Linked DNA regions of Planctomyces sp. SH-PL62. The protein of the gene in region 2 binds, or shares a complex with, the protein of the main gene of each other region. Links are inferred from orthologs where the notes say so. Each region holds a gene or a part of one and is shown on either strand. Other genes may lie near its edges. The genes, in order: secA and secY.

The links.
Region 1: the proteins of secY (region 2) and secA are in contact, whole or in part, in a crystal structure (PDB 3DIN), measured with the Thermotoga maritima proteins. The link is inferred for Planctomyces sp. SH-PL62 from one-to-one orthologs. Residues at the interface, in WP_004081795.1 of Thermotoga maritima: Glu108, Gly109, Glu110, Glu111, Ala236, Glu237, Arg238, Arg239, Ile240, Thr241, Ile242, Gln243, Tyr244, Ala245, Arg246, Arg247, Val248, Thr249, Gly250, Arg251, Arg252, Val253, Tyr254, Gly256, Ala257, Ser258, Thr259, Tyr260, Leu261, Pro262; in WP_004082002.1 of Thermotoga maritima: Glu261, Ala262, Arg263, Lys300, Ala301, Arg302, Thr303, Ile304, Ile305, Leu323, Tyr324, Asp325, Pro326, Val329, Ser330, Tyr333, Ile336, Lys340, Phe345, Val349, Glu363, Phe364, Tyr374, Ser375, Gly376, Gly377, Glu393, Ile395, Thr482, Ser483.

What each region holds. Positions count from the first base shown.
Region 1 is NZ_CP011273.1:3,636,102-3,653,435, forward strand. Bases 6,887-11,040 are described here. They hold secA (preprotein translocase subunit SecA), read right to left. Parts: upstream 10,732-11,040; coding sequence 7,087-10,731; downstream 6,887-7,086. Also shown: VT85_RS14135 (hypothetical protein), read left to right, coding at 1-38; VT85_RS14140 (hypothetical protein), read right to left, coding at 31-4,587; VT85_RS14145 (DUF3467 domain-containing protein), read right to left, coding at 4,962-5,327; VT85_RS14150 (3-deoxy-D-manno-octulosonic acid transferase), read right to left, coding at 5,461-6,771; VT85_RS14160 (Uma2 family endonuclease), read left to right, coding at 11,199-11,858; VT85_RS14165 (glycerophosphodiester phosphodiesterase), read right to left, coding at 11,875-12,804; VT85_RS14170 (hypothetical protein), read right to left, coding at 12,836-14,605; VT85_RS14175 (crossover junction endodeoxyribonuclease RuvC), read right to left, coding at 15,198-15,776; cysS (cysteine--tRNA ligase), read right to left, coding at 15,835-17,304. UniProt on the Escherichia coli protein: Required for protein export, interacts with the SecYEG preprotein conducting channel.
Region 2 is NZ_CP011273.1:290,682-299,300, forward strand. Bases 4,580-7,426 are described here. They hold secY (preprotein translocase subunit SecY), read left to right. Parts: upstream 4,580-5,239; coding sequence 5,240-6,613; downstream 6,614-7,426. Other genes in these bases: rplO (50S ribosomal protein L15), read left to right, coding at 4,580-5,047; map (type I methionyl aminopeptidase), read left to right, coding at 6,762-7,426. Also shown: rpsQ (30S ribosomal protein S17), read left to right, coding at 47-394; rplN (50S ribosomal protein L14), read left to right, coding at 432-812; rplX (50S ribosomal protein L24), read left to right, coding at 877-1,254; rplE (50S ribosomal protein L5), read left to right, coding at 1,330-1,899; VT85_RS01160 (type Z 30S ribosomal protein S14), read left to right, coding at 2,032-2,217; rpsH (30S ribosomal protein S8), read left to right, coding at 2,458-2,853; rplF (50S ribosomal protein L6), read left to right, coding at 2,923-3,474; rplR (50S ribosomal protein L18), read left to right, coding at 3,588-3,965; rpsE (30S ribosomal protein S5), read left to right, coding at 4,056-4,553; more of rplO, read left to right, coding at 4,553-4,579; more of map, read left to right, coding at 7,427-7,538; rpmJ (50S ribosomal protein L36), read left to right, coding at 8,023-8,136; rpsM (30S ribosomal protein S13), read left to right, coding at 8,230-8,613. UniProt on the Escherichia coli protein: The central subunit of the protein translocation channel SecYEG. Consists of two halves formed by TMs 1-5 and 6-10.

The DNA.
Region 1 (17,334 bases), 3.3 Mb from region 2 along the record:
CGTTTTTCACGACGATTCAGCCGTTCGGGATCAGGTGAACGGGTTCTTGATGTCGTCCCAGAGCTTCTCGAGGGCGCTCTTCTTGCCGGCTTCGGCCTTGGCGGCCTTCTGGGCCGCGGCCTTGGCGGCCTGGGCCTGGGCGGCGGCCTGCTGCTGGGCGGCCAGCTCGGCCGCGGCGGTCTTGGCGGCGGCCGACGGGTCGGGGGTCGTCGGCGTCGTCGGGACTTCGGTGGAGACCGCGGCCGTCGACACGGGCGTCGCGGCGGCGGCCGGATCGGTCGTCTGGTCGGCGACCAGGGGCGTGGCCGTCGGCAGCGTGGTGCTCGGCTTGCCGGTCTGCTGGTTCTGGTTCGCCAGGTTGACCAGGGCGGCCACGATCTGGTTCGACTGGTCGCCGGTCGCGGCCGGAGTCGTGGTCGTCGGGGTCGGGGTCGGCGTCGGGGTCGGCGTCGGGGTCGGGGTGGGCGCCGGGATCGGCGTCGGGGTCTGATTCTGAGAGATCACCCCGCCCTGGACGACGCTGATGAGGTTGACCTTTTGGCCGTTGACCACCTTGGTGGTCGAGATGGCCCTGGACTCCCTTTGCTGGTGCTGCGGGGAGTTCTGGAACAGCGTGTAGACCGGGAACGACGTGCCGGGGGCCTCGTTGCGGTCGATCTTGAACCGGGCCGGCGACATGCCGCGATAGCGGGCGACGGCGGCCTTGGGGACCCACATGAAGTTCGGCAGCTTGTGCTGCAGGGCCGTGGTGTTCCGCTGGGCCGTGGGGTCGACGAGGAAGCCGTTGACCGAAGCCCGCTGGCGGTCGACGACCACATAGTCGTCCGGCTTGGGGAGGAGGGTCTGCGAGAGCATCTTGAGGCTCTCGAGGCTGACCCCGCCCTTGAGCTGGCCGTTGGCGATGAAGTCGAAGAAGTTGAACCGCCGCTGGAGGACCGCGGGCTGGTCCGGATTCTCGTTGAAGAGGAGGTTGTTGATGCCTCCCTCGGGCTGGGCGTAGGTGGCGGTGCCGCCGAGGAACCGGGCCATGGCGCCGGCCTCGGGCATGCCCTTGGTGGCGGCCGTGTCGGTGAAGTCCTGGACCTCCTGGGCCGTCAGGACGCCGTCGTTGTTGGCGTCGATGATCGGCAGGATGTTGTGGCTGATCAGGTAGTTCAGGGCGATCGTGCCTTCGATCGCGGCGACGGCGTTGCTGACCGAGACGCGGGCGTAGGCCGGCGGCTCGTTGGCCCCCACGAACTTGTTCTGCTTGTCGGTCGAGCTGACCAGGGCCGGGGTGGCGAGGCTGCCGCCGTCGTTGAGGTCGAAGGCGGGGACGGCCGTCCAGGCGAGGATGCCGTTGATCCCGTCGGGCGAGTTGTAGGCCGAGAGGTCGCCGATCGCGTGCTGGCCGAAGTTCAGCGTGCGGACGCCGACCGGGGTGGTCAGGTAGGCGTCCGAGGTGATCCCCTGGTCCTTGTTGATGTTGGTCCAGTAGTCCAGGGCCGAGGCCACCATGGCGTAGGCGCCGGTCAGGATGCCGGTGGACATCGAGGTCCCGACCTGGGTGAAGGTCAGGCGGTTGGCGGCGTCGCCGGTGCTGTCGGCGGTGGTCCCGCCGGTGGTGCTCCCGGCCTGGATCTCGGAGAACCGCCTGCGGAACGTCGGCACGTCGATCGCCGGGGCGGCGAAGTCGGTGGCGATGCCGCGGTTGACGGCCCCCGGGATGCGGTCGTTCCAGATGTTGAAGTCGGCCCCGGCGAAGATGTCGACGTTCCCCGCGACGTTGGTGTCGGTCCCGCCGCCGCCGGTCCCGCCGCCGCCGGCGTTGGTCCCGCCCGCGGTGGCCGTCCCGCCGATCGAGATGGCGTTGCCGAAGACCAGGATCGGGCCGCGCGGGTTGGGGATCGCCCCCACGGGGACGTTGTTCGGCGTCGTGTTGACGTCCCCGGCGTACGGGAACGGATAGACGCCCGTCACCGAGATCGTCTCGTTGAGGATGGCCGGCAGCGACATGCCATTGGTGTCGCCCAGCGAGGGATCGTCGGCGTTGCTCCGGAACTGGCCGGTGTTCGTGCTGCCGGTGGTGGTGCCGCCGCCGGTGCCGCCGCCGGTCCCGCCGCCGGTGGTCCCGCCGCCCGAGCCCAACCCGAGCGGAGAGCCGAACTGGCCGGCCGCCGCGATCGGCGCGATCCCGAGCTGGCGGAACTTCTTGAGCTGGAGCTTCAGGGCGATGACGATCTGGGGGTAGTTGCGGTACGCCTGGGCCTCGCTGGTCCAGGTCTGGGTAGTGCCGAAGGCCATCGTCGAGGCGATGACGCGGGACACCTGGCCCGGCCGCACCGGGTCGTTGACGTAGGGCCGCGAGGCGACGTAGGCCAGGCCGTTGTAGACGCCGTTGGTGGTCGTCAGGGCGTTGGCCGCCGCGGTCAGGCTGGTGGTCCCGCCGGTGTTGCCGCCGGTGCCGCCCCCGGTGCCGCCCCCGGTCCCGCCGCCGCCGGTGGTCCCGCCGATGGAGATGGTCCGGTTGCCGAAGTAGGGGGAGAAGATCGACACCGGGTCCAGGGTCGCCTGGGGCACGAACTGGGCGACCACGCCCGCCACCGGCGTGCCGTGGCCGTCGAAGCTGTTGGCGAGGACGGTGCCGGTGGTGGTGGTGCCGCCGCCGGTGCCGCCTCCGGTGCCGCCGCCGCCGGTGGTCGTGGTGCTCGTGTCGAGCGAGGCGACGTCGATGTTGCCGTTGCCCCCGGTGTAGAGGTTTTTGCCGGCCCCGACGCGTCCCCGGAAGGGGGAGGAGAGGGAGTCGACGCCCGTGTCGACGACCGCCACCGCACTGCCGCGGCCGTCATACGGCACGCCCAGGGTGCGGAGGTCGTTCAGGCCGATCAGCGAGCCGGAGGTCGAGCCGGCGAGGCTGGAGCTCGTCTTGAACTGCCAGATGCCGTCGCCGTCCGAGGCGTAGAAGGTCGTGCCGTCGGCGGAGAAGGTGATGCTCAGGGTCGAATCCATGAAGCTGGTCGAGTCCTGGGCGCCCGAGGTGTTGAAACCCTGGGCGAACACCGAGATGACGCCGCCCGGCGTGATCCGGATGACCCGGCCGCCGACGTTGCTGCCGCCGGTCGTGTTGCCGTTGCGGACGATCGGCACCAGCGGGTTGGTCGCGGCGTTGTAGGGCTGCGTCGGGTCGGCCTTCTCGATGCCGATGAAGCCGCTCCCCTGCACCGGCACGTTCACGATGACGCCGGCCGGGATGTCCCCTTCCTCGACCGAGGTGACGGGCACGAACAGGCCCGACGCCAGGTCGCTGACGAACAGGTTGCCGGCGTAGGTCGGCTGGCCGGTGATCGTTAGGCCGGTGGTGGTCCCGGTCGTGGTGGCGGCGTCGGCGGCCTCCAGGCCGATCGATTGGGCGAAGTAGCTGTACTGGTCGAAGGCGATGTCCTGGAACCGCCGGAACGGCGTGCTCAGGATCGACGACTCGTCGACCACCAGGGTCTCGGCGGTCGTCGCGTCGGTCACCACCGTCGCGCCGATCAGGAAGTCGCCGTTGGAGCCCTGGACGCCGCTGAACCCCGGCGTCGCCGGGATCCCGCCGCCCGAGGGCGTGCCGAAGTCGGTGAAGGCGGAGTAGACCGGCGAGAAGTAGTCGATGTTCGCCTGGGTCATGCCCACGATCGGCCCGAACGACATCCCGGTCTCCGAGACTCCCTTCGGGAGGCTCGCGGCGTTCGAGATGACCTGGCCCGGCGAGTACTGGTTGGCGTCGAAGAACAGGGCCGCCATGGTCCCGCCCGTCGAGCTGACGCCGCTGCCGGCGATCACCCCGCGGAGGAACTTCTGGAACTCCGGTCCCGGCACGACGACGGCCGTCGGGTTGATGTTGAACTTGGTCGCCGCCTGGCCGTCGGTCAGGGTGACGAAGGCCCCCATGAACGAGCCGTCGGCGCCGATCCGGTAGATCGCGTTCTTGGCCGGGTCGGAGCGGTCCGCCGTGGTGACCAGCATCGACGCCTTGCCGTCGATGTAGCCCTCGGAGTCGAACGCGATGTCGTACCAGTTGGTGAGACCGGTCGCGTCGACCGCATCCCCGGTCGCCCCGCCCAGCGAGTTCGCCGCCGGGTTGCTCCCGTCAGTGTTCAGGGCGTTGGGATCGATCTGGCTCATCACCGTGTTCAGGTCGAAGAACACGCTGGCCTTGCCCGTCGCCGGGTCGATCCGGTAGATCACGCCCGGGCGGTCCACGGCCCCTTCGACGTCGCCGCCGCCGCGGGAGACGGCGTAGAGGCCGTTGCCGAAGATCCCGCCCGGCCCGGCCTGGATCCGGACCATGTCGCCGCCGAACGACGACAGCGGGGTCAGCTCGGCCACCGACGTGATCGGCGCGGGGCTGGTGAGCGTGTCGGCCTCGGTGTTCGAGCTGACGACGACCGTCCCCAGGAAATTGTTGGTCGGCGTTTCCGCCGCCGTGAACACGGCCTGCGTCGGAAAGATCGGCACCACCGGGGCGAGCAGGGCGCGCTGCTCCAGGGGGGTGGGGCCTTCGAGCTTGATGTTGCGATGACGCCGCTTCGCTGGGCCCTGAGCCCGCGGTCGGGATGGCTGAGACATTCCATGATCTCCTAACGCTGGACTCGTCCGTCCTGAACCGAGGCCGAGACGCCCGGCAATCCTCAGTATCGGCGCACCTGGCGTTTGACGATGAGTCGAAACATCCGGCAAGACCCGGACTCGGGTTGCAACCCGCGCACTCGGATCTTTTCTCACCTTCTGAATCGGTCGGCGACGGCGGCGTCGATCAGCGAAAGGGGCTTCGCAAGCGGAAAAATCGCTATTTCCGGGCCGTGGGGCGGGCGGCGAGGCCGAGGACCGGCCGGAGGGGGGCGGGGAGGGGCCGAACGCAACGCGGGAGATCGCGAGGAGCGGACGGCTCCTCGCGATCTCCCGCGATTGGATTTCCGGGATTCGATCGGGGGTCGGTCGACTTACTCGACGACGCCCTTGGGGCCGGCCGGGGCGCCGCCGGACTGGGCCTGCTGCGGGACGTGGGCGCGGCGGCGGACGTCGAGCTCGATCGAGCCGAAGGTCCCCTCGTGCCGCTGGATCGTCATACCCAGCGCGGTCAGGAGCCGCTTGGCCGTGTAGAAGTTCATCACGAGCCGCTGGTTCGCCTTGACGTCCTGCCGGCCCTGAGCGAACGGCTGGGGATTGAGGCCGAAGTCGAGGATGACCTCCTCCGGCGTCGCCGTCACGCGGCAGAAGTTCGAGTACGACGGCACCGTGGCCGAATCGTCGACGACGACTTCGGTGGTCACCTGCTGCTGCTGCGTGGGGTTCTCAGGCTCGCTCATTTCCAGATCCATCCTATTCTTGCTTGGGCCGCCGTGCGGTTCCTGGACCGTGTCCGGGAGAGGAGTCCACGGCGAGTTCTCGGTCCCGGGTCCACGATATCAGGTGCAGACTATCGCGAAACGAAAAAATCGATCAAGCCGATTTTTGCGCGCCGGAGGATTCGACCAGCCGGTCCAGCTCGGACAGGGTCCGCCCCGAGGCGCCGTGCTGGGCGAGCACGAACCGACGGCCCGCCTCGCCCCGCGCCGCGGCCTTCTCGGGATCGTCGAGATCTTCGCGAAGGAGGATCGCCATCTCGCGGGGGCCGGCCACCCGTCGGGCGGCGTCGCGCGCCAGGAGCTGGGCCACCGTCTCGCGGAAGTTGGCCGTGTGCGGGCCGAACATCACGGAGGCGCCGTAGGCGGCCGGCTCCATCATGTTCTGGCCCCCCCGCCCGGGCAGGAGGCTGCCGCCCACGAACGCCACGTCGGCCAGGCCCCAGACCGCCCCGAGTTCGCCGAGGGTGTCGATCAGGACGATCGGCGCCGGCTTGCCGGCCGGAGAAGGCGTCACGGGGCCGCGACTGCGGCGCACCACCGTCTCCCCCTCGGACTCAAGCCAACGGGCCACCGCCTCGAACCGCTCGGCGTGGCGGGGGACCAGGACGAGCCGGAGCCGGGGGTGGTCGCGACGCGCCCCGCGGTAGGCGGCGAGCGCCGCTTCCTCTTCCCCGTCCATCGTGCTCCCGGCCACGAACACGAGGTCCGCGGCCATGAGCCCCAACTCCGCGCGGAGTTCCCGGGTGCGGGCATTGTTGCGATCGCTCTCCAGGCCGTCGAATTTCACCGAGCCGGTGACGCTCACGCGGTCGACGGGGACGCCCAGGTCGACGAACCGGCGGGCGTAGTCCTCGTCCTGCGCCGCGACGGCGTCGATCCGGTGGAGCGTGGGGCCGAGCGGGCGGCGGATCCGCCGGTAACCGCGATGGCTCCGCTCGCTCAGGCGGGCGTTGATGACCGCCACCTTGGCCCCGGACCGCTTGGCCGACCTGATCAGGTTGGGCCACAGCTCCAACTCGACGAGCGCCAGCACCGTCGGCCGGACGCGGGTCATCGCCCGCCGGGTCGCCCAGCTGAAGTCGAAGGGGGCGTAGAACGTGATCAGCTCGGGGAAGGTCCGCCGGGCCACGGCCAGGCCGGTCGGGGTGGTCGTTGAGATCACGACCTCCCAGTTCGGCCGTCGGCGGGCCATCTCGCGGACCAGGGGGCGCAGCAGCAAGACCTCGCCGACGCTCACGGCGTGGAACCAGAGGCAGGGGCCTCCCCCCATCCGGTTGGGCGCATCCCCCGAGAATTTCTCCCAGAGCCCGTCGCGATACTTGCCCGAGCGCACCATTCGGAATACGAGGATCGGCGACAGCACGATCAACGTCGCGGCATAGATCAGGTTCAAAACCAGCGGCATCCCGGGGAATCCTTTCCCGATAGAGAGCGAGTGGTCCGCTCGACGAGACGCGAATTGATCAAGCAATCGCCGTGCCCGCCGCCGTTCGAGACCCCTGACCGACCTTTCGCGAACCGTCGCGGCGTCCGAGCCCTCGCTTGCCACCGCCGGCATGGGAAAACCCACGACGGCCAGCGGATGTCGACTCAAACGCTTGATCCGAAAGGGATAGGGGCGTCGCTCGGGACGCCCCGAGGCCGCGGGCGGCCCCGGACGCCCGGCCCCTCCGGGGGTCGTCCCGGGGGGCTGGGGGGTCGGCGGGGATGCAACGAATGCTCAGAAGATGTCGGGGGACGACGTCTGGCGCATGTGGCAGGCTTTGAACTTTTTTCCCGATCCGCAGGGGCAGGGGTCGTTGCGACCCACCTTTTTGCCAACGTTGCGGACCGGCTCCTTCTTCTTGTCGGACGCCGATTCGCCGGCGTGGATGGCGGCGTCCTGGGCCCGTCGGACGCCGTTGCCGGAGTCGGGGACGGCGGCCAGCGACGACGAGGCCGAGTCGGCGTCCTGATGGATGGCCTGGGCCCGGTCGAGCTTCCAGCGCGAGCCGAGGTACGACAGGAACTCGGGATCGAACTGCTCGACGCGGAAGATCAGGTCGGTGACGCGGTCGCCGATCCCGTTCCACATCTCGCCGAAGATTCGCATCCCCTCGCGCTTGAACTCGACCTTGGGGTCGATCTGGGCGTATCCCTGCAAGCCGATCGAGCTGCGGAGGTGGTCCATCGCCCGGAGGTGTTCCATCCAGCTCGAGTCGAGGATCTGGAGCAGGAGGACCTTCTCCATCTCGCGCATCTCGGGGCGGATCTTGGCGTCGAGGGCCGCCGTGAGCTCCTTGCGGACCTCTTCGGCCGTCTTGGCGGCGAGTTCCTCGGCGGTCGTCGAGGAGCCGAGGTTCTTGTGCGCCCATTCGACCAGCCCGGCGAGGGCCGCCGGGGACGCGGGCGGGGCCGGCTTGTCGCGCGCCGAGGAGTGGGGGAAGGCGGCGTCGAGCCGGGCCGTCAACTCGTCGGAGAGCCGGGCGCCGTCGTACTTCTTGTGGGCCAGGGCGATGAGATGAGCTTCCATCTCGGGCCGGAGCATCGTCTGGAGCTCGGCCGGGTCGACGACGCAGTGCAGCCGCTCCGAAGCCCAGGCGGCGAGCCCTTCGCGGTCGTAGCGGGGCGTCTGGTTCTGGGCGTGCGAGCGATCGCCCAGGAAGCGGGTCGTCGCGATCCGGACGGGAAGCTCCGCCTCCTTGGCGACGTACAGCTCTCGGGCCTGCTCCTTGAGGCTCCGGGCGATCCGGTTCCGGTCGAGCCCCTTCCACGAGTCGAGCTCGGCCGTGAGGCCGAACTTGTGCTGGGCCCAGCCGGCCAGGCTGCGACGGCCCCAGTCGGGCTCCAGGAACTCCTTGGCGGGCTCGAGGTCGAGGCCCTCGATCGAGGCCTTGGCCTGATCGTACAGGAACTCCTCCAGGCCCGGCCGGTCGAGGTCCGATTCGTCGCCGTCGCGGCGTTCGAACTTGCGGAGGTCCTTATCCTTGAGGGAGAGGTTGAAGCGGGTGTTCGCCCAGTTGACCAGGGCGCCCCACGTCCAGTCGGCGGGCTCGGCGTCGGCCGGGACGTTCTCGTCCAGGGCCTCGCGGATCGCCTCGTACAGATGGCGTTCGGCGCGGCGGCGGACGATCTCGCCGGCGTCCTCGAACTCGACGCCCCGGAAGTCGCGGGCGGTCATGTCCGCCCCCAGGCGCTGGGAGGCCCATTCGGCGAAGCTGGCCTGGCCGTAGTCGTCGGCGAGGAAGCGGTCGACGGCGTCCTGGATCTGGGAGTCGATCATCTCCAGGATGCGATCCTTGGGGGACGACCCTTCCAGCAGCGCCTGGCGGAACGAGTAGACCCGCTTCCGCTGCTCGTCCATGACCTCGTCGTATTCGAGGAGGTTCTTGCGGATGTCGAAGTTGCGCTCCTCGACCTTCTTCTGGGCGCCCTCGATTCGGCGGCTGACCATCTTGCTCTCGATGGCCTCCCCCTCCTGCATGCCCAGGCGGGTCAGGACGGCCGACACCCATTCGCCGGCGAACTTCCGCATCAGGTCGTCGTCGAGCGCGAGGAAGAACCGCGACGAGCCGGGGTCGCCCTGGCGGCCCGATCGGCCGCGGAGCTGGTTGTCGATCCGGCGGCTCTCGTGCCGCTCGGTGCCGATGATGTGCAGGCCCCCGGCGGCGGCGACCTCGCGGCCCTCGGCCTTCATCTCTCGCTCGTACTTGTCCACGGCCGCCTGCCAGACCTCGGGCGGGACGTCCAGGCGGGTCTCGTAGAGCGGCCGGCCGTCCTCGTTCACCTCGCGCTTGAGGTCGAACCAGGCCATGAACTCGGGGTTGCCGCCGAGGATGATGTCGGTGCCGCGGCCGGCCATGTTGGTGGCGATCGTGACCGCCCCCCGGCGCCCGGCCTGGGCGACGATCTCGGCCTCGCGCTCGTGGTGCTTGGCGTTGAGCACCTGATGGGCGATGCCGTACCGCGTCAGGTACTCGGACAGCTCCTCCGACTTCTCGATCGTGACCGTCCCCACCAGGATCGGCCGGCCGGTCGCGTGGACCTCCTTGATCTCGTCGAGCAGGGCCTGGTTCTTCTCGCGGTCGTAGCGGAAGATTACGTCCGGGTAGTTCACCCGGCTCAGCCCCCGGTTGGTCGGGATGGCGACCACGTCGAGGCCGTAGACCTTGTAGAACTCGTTGGCCTCGGTCATGGCCGTGCCGGTCATGCCCGAGAGCTTCCTGTACAGCTTGAAGAAGTTCTGGAGGGTGATCGTCGCGAGGGTCTGGTTCTCCTCCTTGATCTTCACCCGTTCCTTGGCCTCGACCGCCTGATGGAGGCCGTCGGACCACTGGCGGCCGACCATGAGCCGGCCCGTGAACTCGTCGACGATGACCACCTCGCCGTTGGGCTGGACCACGTAGTCGCGGTCGCGACGGTACAGGTGGTGCGCCTTCAGCGAGTTGTCGATCAGGTGGGGCCACTCCATGTTGCCCGGGGTGTAGAAGCTCTCCAGCCCGGCGATCTTCTCGGCCTCGCGGATGCCTGCGTCGTTCAGGTGGCAGGTCCGTTCCTTCTCCTTGACCTCGAAATGGTCGTTCCGCTTCAGGAGCCGGGCGATCCGGTCGGCCTCGGCGTACTTCCGCACGTCGTCGAAGGCCGGCCCCGAGATGATCAGGGGGGTCCGCGCCTCGTCGATCAGGATGCTGTCCACCTCGTCGATGACGGCGTAGTGGAGCTCGCCCTGGCACTGCAACTCCGCGGTCGGCTTCATGTTGTCGCGGAGGTAGTCGAAGCCGAACTCGTTGTTGGTGCCGTAGGTGATGTCGCGGCCGTAGATCTCCTGGCGCTCCGTCGAGTCCATCTCGGACTGGATCGCGCCCACCGACATCCCCAGGCCCTGATAAAGCGGGCTCATCCACTCGGCGTCGCGGCGGGCGAGGTAGTCGTTGACCGTGATGACGTGGACGCCCTTGCCGTCCAGCGCGTTCAGGTACGCGGCCAGGGTGGCGACCAGCGTCTTGCCCTCGCCGGTGACCATCTCGGCGATGTTGCCGCCGTGCAGGACCATGCCGCCCATGAGCTGGACGTCGAAGTGCCGCATGTTCAGATAGCGGCGGCCCGCCTCGCGGCAGACGGCGAACGCCTCGGGCATCAGCTGGTCGAGCGTCTCGCCGGCCTCGCGGCGGCGGCGGAACTCGTCCGTCTTGGCCTTCAGGGCGTCGTCCGACAGCGTCTGGACCGAGGGCTCCAGCTCGTTGATCCGGGCCACGATCGGACGCATCTGCCGGATGCGCCGTTCGTTAGAGCTGCCGAAAACTCGCACGAGCCCTTCCGAAACCCCCTCGGACAGGGCCGACAGGGCGTCGGTCGTCTTATCCCAAAGCTCGGTCAGCACTTCCATTGCCGCGTGGTCCCCGTGCGAATGATACGTTGCAGCAAGTCATTGCAATACTGCATCTTACAACGGACTTACGGATTTCGTCAACCGCGACGGTGGGTCTCCCCACGCCGGCCTTTCGGCTTTCACGATCCACTTAATGGGACGGCCGACCGCCAGGTTTTCGCCGCGAGCTCGGATCGCGGGCCAGCTTCCCGGCGTCGACGAGAGCCCGACTTCCCTCGACAGCGAAGGCCGACCGGAGCGCCGACTCTCGAAATTCTACGTCGATCCCATCGGCACAGGTCGGATTATCGGCGGTTTTTCGCTTTCAGGTCGCCTTTTCGCTCACATTCCCCGCGAGCGATCTTCCCATGCCGCCCCGACCGCCGATTTTCCGCCCGCGCTTCCTCTCGCCGCCCCTTGTCTTCCGAGTCCACCTGGGCGCAGAATCCAGGAGAGCGCCCCGCCACCCCCCACGAGGAACGTCCATGTCCGTCAAGACCGAGACGTCGCCCCCCGAGACCGTGGCCGATCTCCTCGAACGCCTCGGAGACGTCCCCGCCTTCCGCGTTCGCCTGGACCCACCCCTCGGCACCGCCACCGAGCGCGACGTGGTGGAAGCCCACGATCGCGAAAACCGACTCTTCGAACTCGTCGACGGCGTCCTGGTGGAGAAGACCATGGGGTTCGAGGAATCTCGTTATGCGATCCTCCTGGCGAGCTATCTGATCGCCTTCCTCCGCGATACCGACCTCGGCGTCGTCCTGGGTGCCGACGGCACGGTGAAGCTGCTCCCCGGCCTCGTCCGCATCCCCGACGTGTCGTTCATCTCGTGGGGGCGTTATCCGAAGGGGCTGCGACCGGGCGAGATCCCCGCCGTGGCCCCCGATTTGGCCGTTGAGATCCTGAGCAAGTCCAACACCCGCAAGGAGATGGCCCGGAAGCTCGACGAATATTTCCAGGCCGGCGTGCGGCTGGTCTGGTACGTCGACCCCAAGGCCCGCGAGGTCCGAGTCTATGAGTCCCCCGCCGACCCCGTCACCCTGACAGCCGCCGACGTCCTTGACGGCGGTGCGGTCCTCCCCGGCTTCCGCCTCCCGCTCGCCGAATGGTTCGACCAGGCCGAACGCACAGGGCCGGCCGTCTGAAACGCGGCACGCCGCGTCAGTCCACCTGGTAATACCGGCGTACGGCTTCCCAGGTCGCTTTCGGGTGGTCGGTGGCGAAGGACATGAAGCCGAGGTCCAGGAGCTTGGCGTAGACGTCGGGGGTAGAGCCTCCCCACGGCAGGGTCTGGTAGAGGACGCCGTGGCGGCGCAGTTCCTCGCCGCGAGCGATCAGGAACGCGTCGGACTCCTTGAACGGGTCCCGAGAGTCCCGGCGAATCTCGGCGACCGGACGCGCGAGGTTGGTGTGGATCTGGAGCTGATCGACGTCGGCGAAGTCGGTCGCGCGAAGTTCCTCGAACCGCCTGAGCAAGGCGTCCTCGCTTCCTCCCATCCAGAGCAGCGTCTTCGACTCCGGCGAAAGCGCCTTCCAGCGCCGGATCAGCGGGTAGTTGGTGGACGCCAGGATGACGCGAGACGCGACGCCGGCCTCGGCCGCTTCCTTCGCGAGTTGGGGCAGGTCCACCTGCTTGATGTCCAGGTAGAGCCGACGCGCCGGATCGGAACCCATCGCCGCGAAGACGTCGCGCAGCGGGCCGACGCGACGGCCCGAGAACCGTTCCCCTTTCCAGGCGCCGACGTCGAGCTTGCTCAACTCCTCGAAGGTGACGTCCCCGACCCCCTTCTTCGCCGTCTCCGCGTCCACGCCCCGCACGACGCGAGCGAACGTCGCGTCGTGGAACGGGACGATGACGCCGTCCTTGGTGGTGCGGACGTCGGCCTCCGGGATGCAGCCGAGCGACCAGCCCAGTTCGAACGCCTCGATCGTATTCTCTTCCGCCAGTTCGCCCGCTCCGCGATGCGCCTGGACGATGAACTCGCCCGGCGGGATGTGCTCGCGCACGGTCCAGGGCGGTTCGGCCCGGACGGAATGCCCGACGGCGGAAACGGCCAGCCAGAGGGGGAAACTCAGCAAGAAGCGGTGCATGGGGTCGGTCCTGGGAGGAGCCGGATCGGGGTCATTCGGCCCACGTCGCCCGGTAGTTGAATCGGTCGTTGGGAGCGGCGTCGCCGTCGAGGGTGAAGGTCGAGGCGTCGCCGCCGATCGGGACGTTGTCGAGCCACTTGAAGTCGAAGGCGACTCGCCTGGAGCCGTCGCCGGGGAAGTCCAAGCCCAGGGCGGAGCGGGGAAGGGCCAGTTCCAGCTCGTTCCCGTCGAAGGCGACCGCGGCGGCGGCGTCCAGCGGCTCGGTCGCGCCGTCGGGCTTGAGGCGCTCGACGGTCGCCATGCCGTCGACGATCTGCTCGCGGTTGACGACGAGGTCGTAGCCCAGCCAGCCGGTCTTCGGGTCGTGGTCCGCGTCGATGCAGAGCGTCATCCAGCGCTCGGCGGGCGCGGTGAGGGGTTCGCGAGTCCTGATGTAAAAAAAGACGAATTCGTCGCCGGGCGCGACCTTCGCAGCCATCAGGTCGTTGCGGCCGGTCTCGTTGACGAAGTCGGGCTCGCCTTTCCAGCCGGGGTGCCGGCGTCGGGCCGGATCGCCGATCGTGTCGCGGAATTCGGGGGCGGCGGCCTTCCAGTCGCCGAACGCGCCGTCGACCCGGACCTTGGCCTTCGCCACGTCGGCCGGCTTGCGCACCCCCTTGTAGCGCCGGACCTCGGAGACGAGCTGGTAATAGTACGCGTCGCCGAAGCCCCCCTTCACCGGCTCGATGTCGCGCGAGTACTCCGGCGTGTACTGGTCGACGAAGAACGTGCCGCCCGGCTTGAGCCGGACGCCCCCCATCGACATCTCCCCCTTGGGGTCGATGAACCGCTGGGCGATCCATTCGTTCCAGCCGGTGATGAAGACGAACGGAGGATCGACCTCGCGGGCCCGCTTCCACTGCTCGGCGAAGTAGAGCCCGCGCTCGGGGTGGCGTTCCTCGGGCGGCGGCTGCTTGCCGTCGTGGAAGCTCCGGCCGATGTTCCCCGTGGGGTGCTGCGCGACGGTCACGGAGATCTGCTCGGGCTTGTCGGGTGCCTCATGCCAGCCGGGGGTCTGGGGCGAGTTGTCGAGCCAGGGCCAACGGTCGCGGCCGTCGCCGAACCAGGAATGCCCCTTCGTCCAGGCCCAGGAGCGGCGGATCGTGAAGAAGTCCTTGACCTCGTCGCTCAGGCCGTCGGTCGGCGCGAGGATCAGGGGCTTGCCGCCCCAGGCGAACCAGTGCTCACGGCCCTTCCCCGGCTTGTAAAAAGTCTTGTAGAGATGTTCGACCGTCCTGGCGCTCGCCGAGTTCGTCAGGAACGCGATCCGGGGCGTCCGCTGGCCGGACGCGCGGAACTCGTCGAGGACCTTCAGCACGGCGTCGCGCACCGAGTCGTACGTCAGGGCGTTGGTGACGTCGAAGAACAGGACGTCGACGTCGGCGTCGTTGAGCATCTGAATATGCTTTCGGATGACGTACGCATCGTCGTCCCGATAGTAGCCGAACAGCGGCTCGGCCCAGTGGTGGAACGCCTGGTTGGGCCCGAACTTCGGGTCGTCCGGGTTCGCCGCCAGGATCTTGGAGAGGTCGTAGACGGGGTTCTGCCCCTCGCTCCAGAGGAAGTAGAAGATCCCCGTGGTCCGATCCGCGCGGGGCGGCCCCGCCTCGTCGAACCCCGGCGTCGTCCGCCCGAGCCCGTCCGTGGCCGTCCAGGTGTCGGCCATCACGTCCCAGACGAGGTCGTCGGCCCCTCTCACCATCTGCGACGAGACGAAGGCGAGCGCCGCCGCCAGGGCGGGCGCGATCTGGAGGAATCTCATGGGGGCATCCTCATGCGGCGGGGGAGGGCGTCGGTGCGAAATCGGGCGGGAAGGGGGCGTTTCGTGCGCGGGAGCCGCTCCAATCGAGCGAAGCGTCGCATTGTCAGCTTGGAGGACTCCGTCCCCGGCCTGTTCCTTGGCAATGTAGTCTCGGTTCCTTCGGCGATCAAGCGCCCGACGCCCCGCGCGCCGGGCGTGACCCGCCGAGAAGTGCCATTTCGGACGATCAGTCCCTCGGACGGGAAAGCGGCCGTTCGGCGGCGGATGGGGGCGACGAGCACGCAAGCCGACGCATCTTCCCTTCGTCCGCGATGAAGGTCCCCCTCATCCGGCCTGCGGCCACCCCCACCAGGGGGGAAGGCATGATCGCGCCAGCATTCCTTCCTTCCCTCGCGGCGGACGAGGTGGACCTCGTCCAGGCTTCGGCCGCCTCCTACGCAGATCGCGCGAGGCGTCGAAAGCGCACGAACGAACCCAATTTTCTCGAGGCGTGCGGAGGGGGATTCTCGCTTCCTGGAGCGGCCGGGCACGTCCGGAGAGGTCCGTTGCGGCCTGGGTTGGTTCGCGCGAACGAACCCAATACCGGCTCGTCCTACATCCCCTTGAGGCTCCGCAGGGTGCGGCCGATCTGGAAGTGGCAGAGGGCCAGGGCGCAGGCGTCGGCGACGTCGTGGGGCTCGGGGAGTTCGTCCAGGCCCAGTTCGGTCTGGATGGCGCGCTGCATCTGTTCCTTGGGGGCGCGGCCGCTGCCGGTGAGGGTCTTCTTGACCCGGGCCGCGGCGTAGCCGAAGACGGGGATGCCCCGCGAGGCGGCGGCCAGGACGATGACGCCCCGGGCGTGGCCCATCAGGATCGCCGTGCGCGGGAACTTCACGTGGCTGTGCACCTGCTCCAGCGCCAGGGCGCCGGGCGGGTACGCGGCCAGCAGCTCGACGACGTTGCGATGGAGGTAGTCCAGACGTTGCCCCATGGCCCGGCTCGACGAGCCGGGACGGATCACGCCGGCCTCGACCACGACCGGCCCGCGCGGGCCGGGGTCGACGACCGCGTAGCCCGTCACGTTGAGGCCCGGGTCGATGCCGACGACCCGGCTCCAGACCGGCGGGCTCGCGCCGTCGCCGGGCTTGACGGCGTCGAGGCTCCCTTCGGACTCGCACGATCGGGACGTCATCGGGGCGACTCCTCCGTCGGGAGACGAGGCGGTTCTGGGCCGCCCCCGGGCTCTCAACTCAGCGCTTGGCTTCGACCCGCCAGCGAGTGCCGTCGGCGCCGTCTTCCAGGACGACCCCCAGGCCCGCAAGGCGGTTGCGGACCTCGTCGGCCAGGGCGTAGTGCTTCTCCTTGCGGAGGCGGGCCCGAAGCTCGATCAGGAGGCTCATCAGGTCGCCGGTCAGGGCGTCGCCGCCGACCTGGCTCTTGTCCGGGAGCCTGGCGAAGAGGCCCAGGAGGTTGCTCAGCTCCTTGAGGGCCACCATCCCCTCGCGATACTGCGTCAGCTCCTGCGGCGGCGAGTCCGGCGAGAGCCCCGCGGCCGTCCGGTTGAGGACGTGGACGATCTCGAACAGCTCGCCGACCGCCCCGCCGGTGTTGAAGTCGTCGTCCATGGCGTCGAGGAAGCCCTGGCGAAGCTCGGTCAGCTCCGGGCTCGCATCCCCCTCCTGGTCGTGCCGACGGGTCGGAGCCTCCAGCGCGTCGAAACGCTCGCCGGTCAGCTCCTCGAACCGCTCGAAGGCCCGGTGGAACGTCTGGAGGCTGCGGCTGATCTCGGCCAGACGGGTCGGGCCGTAGTCGATCGGCCGACGGTAGTGGCTGGAGAGGAGGAGCATCCGAATGACGTCGGGCTCGTACTCATCGAGCAGGTCGCTCATCAGGACGATCGTGTCGGGGTCGGACTTGGAGATCTTCCGGCCTTCCCGGGTGAGCAGGCCGTTGTGCATCCAGTAGGAGGCGAACGGGCCCCCGGTGAAGGATTCGGACTGGACGAGCTCGTTCTCGTGGTGGGGGAAGACCAGATCGAGGCCGCCGCCGTGGATGTCGAAATGCCGGCCCAGGAGCTTGAGGCTCATGGCCGAGCACTCGATGTGCCAGCCCGGCCGTCCCGGCCCCCAGGGGCTTTCCCACGAGGGCTCGCCGGGCTTGGAGGCCTTCCACAAGGCGAAGTCGCCGGGGTTGCGTTTGAGGGTGGAGGGCTCGATGCGGGCGCCGGCCTGGAGTTCCTCGGGGTCGCGATGGCTGAGCTTGCCGTAGGCGTCGGCCTTGGAGACGTCGAAGTAGACGTCGCCGCCGGAGGCGTAGGCGAACCCCTTGTCGATCAGCCCCTGGTTCATGTCGATGATGTCGTCGATATGCTCGGTCGCCCGGGGCATGTGGTCGACGCCGGTGACGTTCAGGGCCTTCAGGCAGTCGAGGTAGTCGGCCGTGACCTGCTCGGCCAGGGCCTTGACGGTCGTGCCGTCCTTCTGGGCCTGGACGATCAGCTTGTCGTCGACGTCGGTGATGTTGACGACCCAGGAGACCTCGTAGCCGAGATAGGCGAGGTAGCGTTTGACTGTGTCGAAGATGACCGGCCCGACCATGTGGCCGATGTGGCTCTTGGAATAGACCGTGGGGCCGCAGACGTACATGCCGACCTTGCCCGGCGCGACGGTCTGGAACGACTCCTTGGTCCGGCTCAGGGTGTTGTAGACTCGAAGCGCCATGGGATTCGCGTGCTCTCGCGGGGAAGGAAG
Region 2 (8,619 bases):
GACGCGACATCCACCAAAGCCTCAACCCGAAACCGAAGCACGCACGATGAGCCAACCCAGCCTCGCGAATGCGAATTCGACGGCCGCCCGCAAGCCCCGCAAGACGGAGGTCGGCGTGGTGGCGTCGGACAAGATGAACAAGACCCGCCGGGTCGTGGTCGAGCGGCTCGTGCCCCACGACAAGTACGGCAAGCTGATGAAGCGCCGGACCGTCTGCCACACCCACGACGAGCTCAACGAGTCCCACGTGGGGGATCTGGTCGAGATCATGGAGACCCGGCCGGTGTCGAAGCTCAAGCGGTGGAGGCTGGTCCGGATCGTCCGCAAGGGCGCCCAGCAGGCCCTCGCCGGCGAGGGCGAGGCCGCGGCCCCGACCCCGAAGCCGGCCGACTGACGGCCTCCGAACCCGACCAGCGAAAGGTCACCGACCCATGATCCAGATGCAGACCCGGCTCGACGTGGCCGACAACAGCGGCGCCAAGGAAGTGATGTGCATCAAGGTGCTCGGCGGCAGCGCGTCCCGCTACAAGCGGCGCACCGCCGGCATCGGCGACACGATCATCGCCAGCGTCAAGAAGGCCTCGCCCGGCAGCGACGTCAAGGCGGGAGACGTGGTCCGCTGCGTCATCGTCCGGACCCGCAACCAGGCCCGCCGCACCGACGGCAGCTACGTCAAGTTCGACCGCAACGCGGTCGTCCTGATCGACAACGAGAAGAACCCCCGCGGCACGCGCATCTTCGGGGCCATCGCCCGCGAGCTCCGCGACCGCCAGTTCATGAAGATCATCAGCCTGGCCTCCGAGGTCGTCTGACCACGGAGCGGGCCCGGCCGACCCCCGACCCCCGCGACGCGTTTCGCAAGCGAGCGAGTGAACCATGCATATCCGGAAAGACGACCAGGTCGAAGTGATCGCCGGCGACGACAAGGGGACCCCGTCGAGCCGACGCATCGCCAAGGTGCTCCGGGCGATCCCCTCGAAGAACAAAGTCGTCGTCGAGGGGGTCAACCGGGTCTACAAGCACATGAAGCCGAGCCAGAAGAACCCCCAGGGGGGGCGGCTCTCCAAGGAAATGCCCGTCGCTGTCTCGAACGTCCTCCTCTTCTGCCCGAAGTGCAACCGCGGCGTCCGTCAGGGCGCCCGGTTCACCGCCGAGGGCGTGAAGGAGCGCTTCTGCCGCAAGTGCGGCCAGGGGCTGGGGACGCTCGGGCCCAAGAAGAAGGCGCACGCCGAGGCCGCCCAGGCCGACCGCTGACGACCGCCGCCCCCCCGAGGCCGGGCCCCGGGGCGGAGACCGCAAGCCCGCCGCCGATAACGAAGGAAACCGGGAATGGCTCGCCTCCAAGAACTGTACAAGACCGAGATCAAGCAGGCGGTCGCCGCCAAGTTCAACCTCGACAACCCGATGGCGATCCCCAAGCTCTCCAAGATCGTCGTCAACATGGGCGTCGGCCGGGCCACCCAGGACAAGACCATCCTGGACTCCGCCGCCGAGAGCCTCGGCCGGATCACCGGCCAGCGTCCGGCCCTCACCAAGGCCAAGACGTCGGTGTCGGGCTTCCGCCTCCGCGAGGGGAACGACATCGGCTGCAAGGTGACCCTGCGGGGGGCGAGGATGTACGAATTCCTCGACCGCCTGGTGTCGATCGCCCTGCCTCGTATCCGCGACTTCCGCGGCGTCAACCCCAACAGCTTCGACGGCCACGGCAACTACAGCCTGGGCCTCGCCGAGCAGGTCGTCTTCCCCGAGATCGACGCCGACCGGATCCAGCACACCCACGGCATGGACGTGACCATCGTCACCACCGCCCAGAACGACGACCAGGCCCGGGAACTCCTCCGCCTGTTCGGCGTCCCGTTCCGCCAGCCCGGCTCGGCCGGCGGCCGCTACGGCAAGTGAGCCGGGCCGACCCCGGCCGACCCCGATCCCGATCCGACGTACGCCCGACCCCAACCGGGTCGAAGTAACACCCCGACGCGAAATTGACCGGCCGCCGCGAGGCGTCCACCGCACGGTCCTGGAAGGTTGAGCATGTCGACCAAGGCCCAGAAGATCAAGTCCGAGACGCCCCGCAAGTTCGCCGTCCAGCACCGCAATCGGTGCCGGCTTTGCGGTCGTCCCCGAGCCTACTATCGCAAGTTCGGCATCTGCCGGATCTGCTTCCGGAATCTGGCCAGCCGCGGCCTGATCCCGGGCGTCAAGAAGGCGAGCTGGTAGCGCGACGCCGGGCCGGGCCCGCTGCCCTCCCCCGCGCCGCCCGCGGCCCTCGCCCAGGCGCGTCCGCCGCGAACCCGCCGGCTCTTCGGCCGTGCGGAGCCGACTCCCCCCACACTCCGAACAGAATAGTCGCGTCCGTCCGAGTCGCCCCGCCGCGCCGACGCACCCCGAGAGAGGAGCCGCCCCGAGAGGGCGCCCCCGGGGACGTTACCCGCGACGGTTCAGGAAGGCTTCCCCGCCATGATGACCGACCCGATCGCAGATATGCTGACCCGGATCCGCAACGCCGTGCGGATCGAGCGCACGTCCCTCGACATGCCCGCTTCCAACATGCGGCGGGGGATCGCCCAGGTCCTTAAGGACGAAGGCTACATCTGGGATTTCGAAGAGATCGAGACCGTCCCGGCCCGCACCCTTCGGCTCCACATGAAGTACGGCCCCAACGGCGAGCGGCTGATCACCAAGATCGACCGCATCAGCAAGCCGGGCCGCCGGGTCTACCGGGGCTACAAGGACCTCAGGCCGGTCCTCGGCGGCATGGGGATCCAGATCCTCAGCACCCCTCGGGGGATCGTCAGCGACCGCCGCGCCCGCGACCAGAAGGTCGGCGGCGAAGTCCTGGCCATGATCTACTAAGCCGGGCCTCCGCCTCCCCGGGTACCGAACCACCTTCATCGCCAGAACAAGAACGAGGAAGACGGAGCCATGTCCCGTATCGGTCGAAAGCCGGTCGTCGTCCCGGCCAACGTGAAAGTCGCGATCGCCGACTCGACGATCCAGGTCGAGGGGCCCAAGGGCAAGCTCAGCTACGGCCACCGTCCCGAGGTCTCCGTGACCTTCGACGAGGCCAAGAACGAGATCGCCGTCGCCCGTCGCAACGACGAGCGGATGAGCCGGGCGCTCCACGGCCTGACCCGGAGCCTCGTGGCCAACATGGTCGAGGGCGTGGCGACCGGCTACACCCGGAAGCTTGAGATCGTCGGCGTCGGCTACCAGGCCCAGCTCAAGAAGGCGAACACCATCGCCTTGCAGGTCGGGTACGCCAACCAGATCGTCCTGGAGGCGCCCGCCGGGGTGACGGTGGCCGTCCCGGACGCCACGCACGTCGTCGTCACCGGCGCCGACAAGCAGGCCGTCGGCCAGTTCGCCGCCGAGGTCCGCGCGGTGCGGCCGCCCGAACCCTACAAGGGCAAGGGGATCCGCTACGAGGGCGAGGCCGTCCGTCGCAAGGCGGGCAAGGCGTTCGGCTCGAAGTGACCCCGCGTTCCGCCTGAGAACCAAGAGACCCGCAAGACCCCGTCCGAGACGGCGCCGGCCCCGTCCCACCGACGCGAGCCCCGCCGGCCGCCGACAGCGAGAGGATCGTTCCCGTGGACACCGCCAACCACCACCTGCTGGTCCAGACGCGCCGCCTGCGCCGCCAGCGCCGGATTCGCAAGCGGCTCGCCGGGACGCCCGAGCGTCCCCGCCTGGCCGTCTTCCGCAGCTCGAAGCACATTTACGCCCAGGTGATCGACGACCGGGCCGGCAAGACCCTGGTCCAGGCGAGCACCGTGGATCCCGAGGTCAAGGCCGAGGTCGCCTACGGCGGCAACAAGGCGGCCGCCGCGGTCGTCGGCCGGGTCGTCGCGGCGCGAGCCAAGGCGGCCGGTCTGGGCAAGATCTGCTTCGACCGCCGCAGCTACAAGTATCACGGCCGCGTCGAGGCCCTGGCCGCCGCCGCTCGCGAGGCCGGCCTCGATTTCTGACCTCGATCCGAAAGATCCGTCGCGTCGCCCGAACTCGGTCGACATGCAGCTCACACCGAATCATACTGGCAGAGAGAAGGAGTATCCCACGTGTCGACCGACACACGAGATCGCGACCGCGACCGCGGCGAATGGGTTGAGAGCGTCGTCGCGATCCGCCGTTGCGCGGCGGTGGTGAAGGGGGGCCGTCGGTTCAGCTTCAACGCGCTCGTCGTGGTCGGCAACGGCCGCGGGCAGGTGAGCTGGGGCTACGGCAAGGCCAACGAGGTCCCGCCGGCCGTCGAGAAGGGCGTCAAGGACGCCCACAAGCAGATGAAGCGGGTCCAGCTCCGGGGCACCACCATTCCCCACACGGTCGTCGGCCGCTTCGGCGCCGCGAGCGTCCTGATGATGCCCGCCGCACCGGGCACCGGCGTCATCGCCGGCGGCGCGGTCCGCGCCGTGGTCGAGGCCGCGGGGATCCGCGACGTCCTCACCAAGAGCTTCGGCTCGCCCAACAAGCTCAACCTCGTCAAGGCCGCCATCCAGGGCCTCACCCAGCTCCGCACGAAGGAAGAGATCGCCCGCCTCCGGGGAGTCCAGATCTAATGCAATTGCACGACGTCCACGAAGGTATCCAGCGCCGTAAGAAGCGCAAGCGCGTCGGCCGGGGCGTCGGCTCCGGTCACGGCAAGACCTCCAGCAAGGGCCACAAGGGCCACAGCTCGCGCCAGGGCTTCAAGATCGGCGCCCTGTTCGAGGGCGGCCAGATCACCCTGGCCCGCCGGGTCCCCAAGCGGGGCTTCTTCAACGGCGCCTTCAAGAAGCACTTCGTCCTGGTCAACCTCGGCGAACTCGACAGCTTCTTCCCCGAGCCGGGGGTCGTCGACGAGGCCGCCCTCCGCGCCACGGGGCTGGTCAAGGGCTACGCCCACGACGGCATCAAGATCCTCGCCGACGGCGAGGTGACCAAGGCCTTCGAGATCCACGCCACCAAGTTCAGCGAGGCGGCCGTCGCCAAGATCGAGGCCGCCGGCGGCAAAGCCGTCGTCGCCCCCTACATCGGCAAGGTCGCCAAGCCGGACGAGACCTGCGGGTCCTGACCCGCCCCCGCTTTCATTCCGCCGCGGCGCGTCGATCGGCGATCGGCGCGTCGGCGGCGGTCCTATTTTGATCGAGACCCGGCGACGCCCCGCCGCGACGGCCCCGGACGGGCCCTCCCCCGGGGCTTCGCGACCCAATCGGCCCATACCGGCCCGAACGATGAACCACGGCCCCAGCGGAGGCGATCGCGCGTGGACAAGCTGATCACCATCTTCAAGATCCCCGAACTCCGGCGGAAGATCCTGTTCACCGCCCTGCTCCTGGCCATCTACCGGATCGGGTTCTACGTCCCGCTGCCGATCGTCAACCAGGCCCAGCTCCGAAACTGGGAAGAGCAGCTCAGCACCAACGCCGCCGGCAAGATCTTCGGCACCGTCGCGATGTTCGGCGGCACCTCGATCGGCATGAGCACGATCTTCGGCCTGGGCATCATGCCCTACATCTCCGCTTCAATCATCTTCCAGCTCCTGGGCAGCGTCGTCCCGTCGCTCGAGGCGATGATGAAGGAAGGAGAGAGCGGCCGCAAGCGGATCAATGAGTATACGCGATACGCCACGGTCGTCTTATGCGCCGTGCAGAGCGCGTTCTGGGTGCAATATATGATGAGCCCCCAGATGAACGTGGTCTTGCCGGAGTATCGCGACATCTGGCATGGCATGGTCTCCGTCTCGATCATGACGGCGGGGACGGTCTTCCTGATGTGGGTCGGCGAGCAGATCGACGAGTACGGCATCGGCAACGGCATCAGTCTGCTCATCATGGCGGGCATCCTCTCGCGCCTTCCCGTCGCCCTCCAGGGGCTTTGGCAGAACGCGACCACCCGACTCACCCCCGAGCCCGGCAAGTACGGCATCATCACGATCGCCCTGCTGCTGATCCTGTTCGTCGCGGTCGTCGTCGGCGTCGTGGCGATCACCGAGAGCCAGAGACGGATCCCGACCCAGTCGGCCAAGCACGTCAGGGGCCGTCGAGTCTTCGGCGGGACGCGACAGTACCTTCCGCTGAAGGTGAACCAGGCCGGCGTCATGCCGATCATCTTCGCCTCCAGCTTGCTCATCTTCCCGTCCCTGATCCTCAGCGCCCTGGCTCGCTCCACCGCCAGCCTTCGGTCGGACACCTGGTCGATCGGCTCGTTCTTCGCGACCACGCTCCAGGACCTCGCCGACGCCTTCCAGCGCCAGGGGTATCTGTACACGCTCTCCAACATCGTGATGATCTACTTCTTCTGCTACTTCTGGACGGCCATCACCTTCAACCCGAAGGACATGTCCGAGAACCTGAAGGACTACGGCAGCTTCATCCCGGGCTACCGCCCCGGGCGTCGCACGGCCGAGTACCTGGAGAAGGTCATGCTGCGGATCACTTACGTGGGGGCGGCCTTCCTGTCGCTCGTCGCGGTGATCCCGACGCTGGTCCAGAACGGCCTGAACGTCGACTTCACGGTGGCCCAGTTTCTGGGCGGCACCGGCCTGCTGATCGTCGTGAGCGTCTGCCTCGACCTGGTCCAGAAAATCGACAGCCACCTCGTGATGCGGAACTATTCGGGACTTGTGAATCGCAAGTGACCCCAGGAGTCGCCGCATCGTGTCATCGCAACACGGATCGGGCCGCCGTCCCACGCTTCCCCCCCTCCCCTCCGGAGCCCTTCGGCGTCCGGAGGGCATGGGCGGGCCGAAACCGGGATCGGGTCCGCCGCCGTCCCGGAGGACCCCCGTGATCCAGCTCAAAAGCCCCCGCGAGATCGCCCTGATGCGGGAAGCCGGGCGACTCGTCGCTCGGGCGCTCGGCGAGGCTCGCAAGCTGGCCGTGCCGGGGGCGACTACCGCCGATCTCGACGAGGCCGTGGCCTCGGTCTTCCGCGAGGCCGGTGCCACCCCCCTGTTCCTGGGCTATCCGTCCTCGATGCGGGGCAAGCCGCCGTTCCCGGCCGTCATCTGCTCCAGCGTCAACGAACACGTCGTCCACGGCATCCCCAACCGTCGCCCGTTGCGCGAAGGGGACGTCGTCGCGGTCGACACCGGCTGCCGCCTTAACGGCTGGTGCGGCGACTCCGCCGTCACCCTCCCCATCGGCCAGGTGGCGCCCGACGTCCAGAAGCTCCTGGATTGCACCTCCGAGACCCTGGACCTCGCCGTCCGCGCCATGGGGCGTTGCCGCTACTGGTCGGAAGTGGCCTCGTTGATGGAGCAGTACGTCAAAAGCCAGGGCTTCTACGTCATCGAAAAGTTCGTCGGCCACGGCATCGGCAAGGAGATGCACGAGGAACCGCAAGTTCCCAACTTCTTCAGCAAGGCGCTCCGCAAGCACGACATCCTGCTCGAGCCGGGCCTGGTGCTGGCGGTCGAGCCCATGGTGTCGATGGGGACGAAGGACGTGCGGACCCTGGACGACGGCTGGACCGTCGAGACCCGCGACCGCCGCCCCAGCGCCCACTTCGAACACACCATCGCGATGACGCCCGAAGGTCCCGAGATCCTCACGCTTCCCTGAGCGGACGGAGGAGGCCGGATGCGACGGGAACTCACGACCTCCAGTAGGAAATCGCGACGAAATTATCTTGACGAAAGTGGAAGCAGAGACCCTTGCGGAAGAGAAGGAAGATCGTTAGGATGGTCGAATTCCCCGGTGGGCCCGCCATGCCTCAGTGCGCCTGGGCTTCCTGACGCCCAGCGACCGTCGGGTCGATCGGCGAGCGCGATCATCGAGATTTCGGACGGCTGACGCGGGAATCGCGGCCGCTACGAATGCCGCGTCGCCCCCGGCTCGTTCCGGCCGCCGGCCGCACCGCCGGTGCCAGGTCTTCCCTCGAGGACGGACCTGGCGACCGATCGGCCGGGCGACCAATCGCCGGTGGACGATGGACGCCGCCGGGGCGGGCGAACCGGCGTCCCGACGGCGCATCCGCCGAGGGGCGGCGTCTCGGCCACGCAAGTCGGCGTTCCCACGGACAATACACAGGAAAGCAGCGACGGCCATGAAAGTGCGATCGAGCGTCAAGAGGATCTGCGAGAACTGCAAGATCGTGAGGCGGGCGGGCAAGGTCCTGGTGATCTGCTCGAACCCCCGACACAAGCAACGACAGGGCTGACGTCCGCGGCGCCCCCGGCCCAGCCGGTGTGCGTCGGGAGGGCGCGGCCGATCCCAACTTTAGTACAGCCGTGGATCGACGGAGACTGATGGAATGCCTCGTATTCTGGGCGTGGACATACCCAACGACAAGCGGACGGTGATCTCGCTGCGCTACATCTACGGGATCGGGCCGACCCTCGCAGCGCAACTCTGCGAGCGGGCCGGGATCGACCCGGAGAAGCGGGCCCGCGACCTGAGCGAGGATGATCTGGCGAAGCTGGCGGGCCTGCTCGACAACGAGTACACGGTCGAAGGCCAGCTCCGTCGTCAGGTCCAGCAGAACATCGGCCGGCTCCGCGAGATCGGTTGCTATCGGGGACTTCGGCACCGCAAGGGCCTCCCCGTCCGCGGCCAGCGGACCCGCACCAACGCCCGGACCCGCAAGGGGCCGAGGAAGACGGTGGCCGGCAAGAAGGGCGTCAAGGAGATGCGCTGAGGCCGC